2 regions of the Streptomyces sp. NPDC058307 genome follow, and region 1 is predicted to be linked to the other one. Evidence: predicted binding sites of a transcription regulator. Region 1 holds the regulator's gene; the other holds the start of a gene.
The links. Region 1 encodes HspR, which represses chaperone genes until heat shock. Its sites were predicted from a motif close to TTGAGNNNNNNNNNCTCAA; they were not measured.

Region 1 (3,667 bases):
CAAGGAGATGGACCTCGCCGGGTACCGGGTCTACCGGCGCCTCAAGGGTGCCTCCTTCGGCACCGAGCCGCTCGGCACGACCACCTCGGCCTCGTACACCGACAGCGCCCTGCCGGTGACCGGCGACACGTACTACTACGAGGTCCGCGCCTACGACAAGTCAGGCCACGAGTCCGGCGGCACCACCGACCAGGCGGTGACCACCGCGGACAGGACCGCGCCCGCCGCACCGGCCGGTGTGCGCGCGGACGTGGTCGTCGGATCCGTACGCCTGGGCTGGGACGCCGTCGGCACCGCGAACACCTACCGCGTCTACCGAGCGGCCGCGCCGGAAGGCCCCTTCCAGGGGATCACCGAAGCGCTGGACGACACCTCGTACCGCGACACCTCGGCGGACCTCCACCAACGGTGGTACTACCGCGTCACAGCCTCCGATGCCGTCGGCAACGAATCCGTCCCGTCCGCGACCGCCGACACGGGCGTACCGGACACCACCCCGCCGAACCGGGTCACCGGGGTGACCGCGGAAGGCACCACGGCCGGCAACGCGGTGCGCTGGCAGGCCGCCGCCGACGCCGAGCACTACGAGGTGTGGGCCGCACCCGACGGGGAGTCGGACCCCGACGGGCCCACCACGGTCTTCGGCACCTCCTACAACGACCAGTGGGCGGCCGTCGCGACCGCCGTCACCTACCGCGTGCAGGCCGTCGACGCGCTCGGCAACGTCGCCCCCGCGTCCGAGCCGGTGACCGCGGTCCGGCCCGCCGCAGGCGATTCGGCGGCGCCCACGGGCGTGACGGGCACCCCGCGCGACGGCTCGACCGAGATCACCTGGGACTTCGGGGTCGACGGCGCCCGGTACGGTTACCGCCTCTACCGTCGGGCCGCGGTGTCCGAAGCCTGGACCCGGCTCGGCGACTCGACGACCACTGCCCTCCTGTTCTCCGACCGGCAGGCCCCTCAGGGCACGGCCGACTACTACGTGGTCGCCCTGGACGCGCAGGGCCACGAGTCGGCGCCCTCCGCCGTCGTCACCGTGGAGCGGGCAACCCCGGCCACCCCGACCGCGCCCGCACCGCCGACCATCGAGCTGTCCGCTCCCTACACCGAGTGCACGGCCAACGACTGCGCGCCACACGGCAGTTCGGCCGCCCCGCTCACCGTGACCCTCACCCACGACCGGTTGGTCAGCGGCTACACCTACCGCTTCATCGACGACGGCGAGGGCCTCAGGACCACCGACGGGTCGACACTCACCTGGACGCCGCCCGGACCCGGCTTCTACACCTTCGAGGTGCGCACGGTCGACCGCTACGGCCGCGCCGGCCCGTTCACCGGCATCAGCTTCATGGTCGGATGACCCTCAGCAGCCGCTGACGGCATGGAGAAGGGGCCCGGAGAGATCTCCGGGCCCCTTCTCCGGGCTGTGCCTAGTCCCTGGCCTTCTTCGGCCGCCACACCACCAGCGCGCTGGTCTGCTGGACCTCCTGGTACGGGACCAGGTCTCGGCGGTACGACGCGTGCACCGCCGCCTCACGCTGCTGCATGGCCGCCGCGGCACCCTCGACGGCCGCCTGGAGCTCGGCCACCCGGGACTGCAGGGCGGCGACCTGGTTCTCCAGCTCGATGATGCGCTTGATCCCGGCGAGGTTGACGCCCTCGTCCTGCGACAACTGCTGCACCTGGCGGAGCAGTTCGATGTCCCGGGCCGAGTAGCGCCGGCCCCGGCCCGCGGTGCGGTCCGGGGAGACCAGGCCCAGACGGTCGTACTGACGCAGCGTCTGCGGATGCAGTCCGGACAGCTGGGCCGCCACCGAGATGACGTAGACCGGGGTCTCCTCGGTCAGTTCATACGGGTTGCGTCGACGACCGTCCATCTAGATCATGCTCCCTTCGCGGCCTGGAACAGCTCCGCCCGTGGATCCTCACCCACGGTCGCCTCGCGATACGCCTCCAGCGCGTCACGAGCCTTCCCCGACAGCTCGGTCGGGACACTCACCTCGACGGTGACCAGCAGATCGCCCCGGGTGCCGTCCTTGCGGACCGCGCCCTTGCCCCGCGCCCGCATGGTGCGGCCGTTGGGCGTGCCCGGGGGCAGTTTCAGCGTCACCGAGGGGCCGCCCAGCGTCGGCACCTTGACCTCGCCGCCGAGCGCGGCCTCCGAGAAGGTCACCGGGACCGTCACCGTGAGGTTGTCGCCCTTGCGGCCGAAGACGGGGTGCGTGTCGACGTGCACGGTGACGTACAAGTCGCCCGCGGGGCCGCCGCGTTCACCGGGCGCCCCCTTCCCGCGCAGCCGGATCCGCTGGTTGTCCGACACCCCGGCCGGGATGCGGACCTGCATGGTGCGGGAGGACTTCGCCCGCCCGGAGCCCTTGCAGATCTCGCAGGGGTTCTCCGCGATCAGGCCGCGGCCCTTGCAGTCCGGGCACGGGTCCGTGAGGGAGAAGCCTCCCCCGGAACCCCTGGCCACCTGGCCGGTGCCCACGCAGGTCGGGCACACGCGCGGGTTGCCGTTCGCGTCGCCGGTGCCCGAACAGGCCTTGCAGGGGGCCTGCGAGGACATCCTGAGCGGGACCGTCGCACCCTCGATCGCCTCGGTGAAGCTGAGGGTGACCTCGGTGTCGATGTCCTGGCCGCGCCGCGGCTGGACGCGCGTGGTTCCGGAGCTGCCCCGGTTGAACAGGCCCCCGAAGACGTCTCCGAGTCCGCCGCCGAAGCCGCCCGCTCCCTGGCCCCCGCCCTGGGCGCCGCCTCCGAAGAGGTCGCCCAGGTCGAAGTTGAAGGAGCCGCCAGCGCCGCCCGGCCCGGGCCTGAAGCCGCCGTTGCCGAACAGGGCGCGGGCCTCGTCGTACTCCTTGCGCTTCTTGGGGTCACCGAGGATGTCGTTCGCCTCGGAGATCTCCTTGAAGCGCTCCTCGGCCTTGGCGTTGCCCTTGTTGGCGTCCGGGTGGAACTCGCGGGCGAGCTTGCGGTACGCCTTCTTGATCTCGGCCTCGGTGGCGTCCTTGGGGACGCCGAGGACCTTGTAGTAGTCCTTCTCGATGAAGTCCTTGGTGCTCATCCTCGACGCGCCCCCTTTCCGGTGTCCCGATCATTCTCTTCGACCTCAGCCCTCCTCAGGGCCGTTGTCCTTGTCGTCGCCGGCCTCGGACCCGTCCTCGGCCTTGACCGGCTGCGCGCCCGGCTGCGGCTCGGCCACGGCCACCCGCGCGGGGCGGATGGTGCGCTCGCCGATGCGGTACCCGGGCTGCAGGATCGCCACGCACGTCGTCTCGGTGACGTCCGGCGCGTAACTGTGCATCAGGGCCTCGTGGATCGTCGGGTCGAAGGGCTCGCCCTCCTTGCCGAACTGCTGGAGTCCCAGCTTCGCCGCCACGGTCTCCAGGGACTCCCCGACGCCCTTGAAACCGCCGACCAGTTCACCGTGTTCGCGCGCGCGGCCGATGTCGTCGAGCACGGGCAGGAGTTCGGTCAGGAGGTTCGCGACGGCGATCTCCTTGACCGTGATCCGGTCCCGCTCCACGCGGCGGCGGTAGTTCTGGAACTCGGCCTGGAGCCGCTGGAGGTCCGCGGTGCGCTCGTCGAGCGCCTTGCGCGACTGGTCCAGCTGGGCCGTCAGACCGGCGATCTGCGCTGTTGCGTCCCCGGCCGGGGCCGCCCCCGC
Region 2 (3,667 bases), on a different contig from region 1:
CCGACCCGCTGACCGACTGGGGCCACCCGATCGCCCTGGTGATCGGTGTCGCGACCTGGCCGCTGCTGCGGCGCCATCGACGGGTCAGCGGGCCGGCGGGGTCCAGACGTACGGCGTAGTCGTGGTCACCCCGTGGAAGCCGAGCCGGCGCAGGATGGGCGCGCTGTCGTCCGACGCGTCCACATGGAGACAGGTGACTCCCCGCGCGACGGCGAGAGCGGCGCGTACGGCGACCAGGGCACGGTAGATGCCCTGGCCCCGCCACTCGGCGAGCGTGGAACCGCCCCACAGGCTCGCGAACTCGGTGCCGGGGCGGAACGCCAGCCAGGCCGCGCACACCACTTCGCCGTCCGCCTCGGCGACGTACACCGCGATGTCGTCCGGCGCGGTGGCGATCCGGCCGATCAGGTCGTCGGCGAGCCAGCTCCGGTCCTCGCCCCACACCACCGACTCCATCGCGGCGATCCGGTGCATGTCGGCATCCGCCGTGACGCGGCGCACGGTGACGCCTTCCGGCAGCAGGGGCTGTCGTACGGCCATCTCCGCGGCCCGGCCGACCAGTACGGTCTCCCGCTCCTCGGGGACGAAACCGGCCGCGCTCAGTCGGTCGGTGAGGTCGGCCGGGGTGTCGTGGGAGCGGGTCTTCCACTCGACGGCCTCACCGCGCGCCGCGAAGAAGTCACGTTGGCGTGCGATGAGTTCGTCGAGCGCGTCGTCCTGCACGCCGAGGTCGCGCGGCCCGCTCACGAACCCGCGGAACTGACCGACGATCCGCAGCAGCGGCCCGTCCTGCTCGTACGTCACCCCTGTGGGCGGGGTCGGGGGAGCACCGCGCATCTGGTCGTCGTAGGCGGAGAGGAGGGGGTGTATGCCTGGGGTGGTCCTGGTCGTTCGTTCTCCCGGTCGTCTCGGTCGTCTCTCGGTCGTCTCGGTCGTCTCTCGGTCGTCTCGGTCGTCTCTCGGTCGTTCTGGTCGTCGCCCCGCGCGTCGGGAACTGCTGGTCCTGCCGGACCTCTCATCGCTCCGCCAGAAGCCTCGTCTGCCACGACGTGGCAGAGAGCGAGACGGTGCAGGTCGACATCGTGCAGCGCCCGGTCGGCCGGCCGACGGCGGCTTCGACTGCCATGCCGGTGCTCGTCAGGACGCCCGCCCTCGCCCCCCGTTCTCCCGCGCAAGCTCCCACACCGTCGCCGTCTCTCTCCCACCGCTCCCGCGTCCGCCCGAGACGCGCGCCTCGTCCTTGGCCGGCTCCGGCGGCAGGGTCGGGCGCCAGGGCCGGAGTGTTCCGGGCCGTCGGGAAGAGCCAGTACCCGCCGGGCGTTGTCCGTCATGCCGCCGGCGGGAACCACCGGAGCATGGCAGAGGCTGTCCGCTGCCGTCTCCGGGTTTCCCGCGGGCGTTGACGGACGGTCAGCCGGCGTCCGGTCCGACGAACTTCGCACTGGTGAGCGGAGCTTGCACATGCCAGCCCAGAGACTCGTACAGGCCCCGGCCCGCGGGCGTCCCCGCCAGCACGCCGGTCTCGGCCCCCGTGGCGGCCGCCACGGCCTGGAGCGTGCGCATGACGACGCTGCCCAGCCCCCGGCGCCGATGGGCGGCCACGGTCACGATCTGGTCGAAGACGGCGGTGACGCCGGTCGGGGCGACCTGGCCGCGCGCCGCGAGGGAACCGTCGGGCGCGGCGACGAGCATGCGCGTGACGCCGCCGACGGTCCAGGTGCGCATCCGGTACCCGTCGGGGGCGGCGGGCCGTTCGGCCGGCGCGGTCAGGGGGACCGTCATGAGGAAGCCGGGTTCGGGATCCACCCACCAGCCCTCGCCGAGCCAGCCCCCGACCACCTCCGGGTCCTGGAACACCTTGAGCCACACCCCGGCCCCCGTGACCGAGCCCGCCACCTTGCGTACGGCCTCCTCGTCCACGCCGTCGCCCAGCGCGTCGAAGACGTGCCGCGACACGTGCGCGAGCTGCCCCACGTCGATGGTGAAACCCCACGGCTCACGCTCCGGAGCCGCCGCCCCGCGGGACACGGCCCAACCGGTCACCCACGCCTGCACGACTCCGTCCACCACGTCCCCTGTAATGGTCTCTTGACTGGCCTGTCTATTACGGCATGACCATAGGTCCGGAACGATTGATTCCGGCAGCCGTGATCGCCGACAGCGAACAGGCGGACGGGTGGGGAACATTCGACGGCCCCTGGGCATTGAGTCGGCATAGCTCAACTTGACTGCCTAAGGGGAGATCATGGCTTCGACGTCCACACCGCTCACCCTGCCCGTGCTGCCGCTCGACGACGAGGTCGTGCTGCCCGGAATGGTGGTTCCGCTGGACCTGAACGACACCGACGTACGCGCCGCGGTCGAGGCCGCCCAGGCCGCCGCCCGCTCGGAACCCGGAAAGCCGAAGGTCCTGCTGGTGCCACGCATCGACGGGACGTACGCGAGCACCGGTGTGCTCGGCACCGTCGAGCAGGTCGGCCGGCTGGCCGACGGCGACCCGGGCGCGCTCATCCGCGGCCGCAGCAGGGTGAAGATCGGTGCGGGGACCACCGGCCCGGGCGCCGCCCTGTGGGTCGAGGGGACCACGGTCGACCAGACCGTCCCCGACCCGCTGCCCGGCCACGCGACCGAACTGGTCAAGGAGTACAAGGCACTCGCCACCGCCTGGCTGCGCAAGCGCGGCGCCTGGCAGGTCGTCGACCGGGTGCAGGCCATCGACGACGTCTCCACCCTCGCCGACAACTCCGGTTACTCGCCCTTCCTGACCACCGAGCAGAAGGTCGAACTGCTGGAGACGGCCGACCCGGTCGCCCGCCTCAAGCTCGCCACCCAGCAGCTGCGCGACCACCTCGCCGAGCAGGATGTCGCCGAGACCATCGCCAAGGACGTCCAGGAGGGCGTCGACAAGCAGCAGCGGGAGTTCCTGCTCCGCCGTCAGCTGGAAGCCGTGCGCAAGGAACTGCGCGACCTCAACGGCGAGCAGGAGGGCGAGGAGTCCGACGACTACCGCGCCCGCGTGGAGGCCGCCGACCTGCCCGAGAAGGTGCGGGAAGCCGCCCTCAAGGAGGTCGACAAGCTGGAGCGGTCCTCCGACCAGTCCCCGGAGGGCTCCTGGATCCGCACCTGGCTGGACACGGTCCTCGAACTGCCGTGGAACGAACGGACCGAGGACGCGTACGACATCCAGGGCGCCAAGCAGATCCTCGACGCCGAGCACGCGGGCCTGGAGGACGTGAAGGAGCGGATCACCGAGTACCTGGCGGTGCGCAAGCGCCGTAACGAGCGGGGTCTCGGGGTCGTCGGCGGCAGGCGCGGCGGTGCCGTGCTCGCCCTGGTGGGCCCGCCCGGTGTCGGCAAGACCTCGCTCGGCGAGTCCGTCGCGCACGCCATGGGCCGCAAGTTCGTCCGCGTCGCCCTCGGCGGTGTCCGGGACGAGGCGGAGATCCGGGGCCACCGGCGGACGTACGTCGGCGCGCTGCCCGGCCGGATCGTGCGGGCGATCAAGGAGGCGGGGTCGATGAACCCGGTCGTCCTGCTCGACGAGATCGACAAGGTGGGCTCCGACTTCCGCGGCGACCCCGCGGCGGCCCTCCTGGAGGTCCTGGACCCGGCGCAGAACCACACCTTCCGTGACCACTACCTGGAGGTCGAACTCGACCTGTCGGAC

Region 2: the regulator HspR is predicted to act here: its motif matches at 2,205-2,223, upstream of lon (endopeptidase La).

Annotation. Positions count from the first base shown of each region.
Region 1 is NZ_JBHVYZ010000015.1:41,493-45,159, reverse strand. Features, by position in the region: gene ACFVYN_RS13665 (PA14 domain-containing protein) at 1-1,360, shown strand, start outside; gene ACFVYN_RS13660 (heat shock protein transcriptional repressor HspR) at 1,431-1,877, opposite strand; gene dnaJ (molecular chaperone DnaJ) at 1,883-3,064, opposite strand; gene grpE (nucleotide exchange factor GrpE) at 3,110-3,667, opposite strand, start outside.
Region 2 is NZ_JBHVYZ010000076.1:22,942-26,608, reverse strand. Features, by position in the region: partial or broken gene ACFVYN_RS35790 (rhomboid-like protein) at 1-119, shown strand, start outside; gene ACFVYN_RS35785 (GNAT family N-acetyltransferase) at 85-837, opposite strand; gene ACFVYN_RS35780 (GNAT family N-acetyltransferase) at 1,411-2,067, opposite strand; gene lon (endopeptidase La) at 2,246-3,667, shown strand, end outside.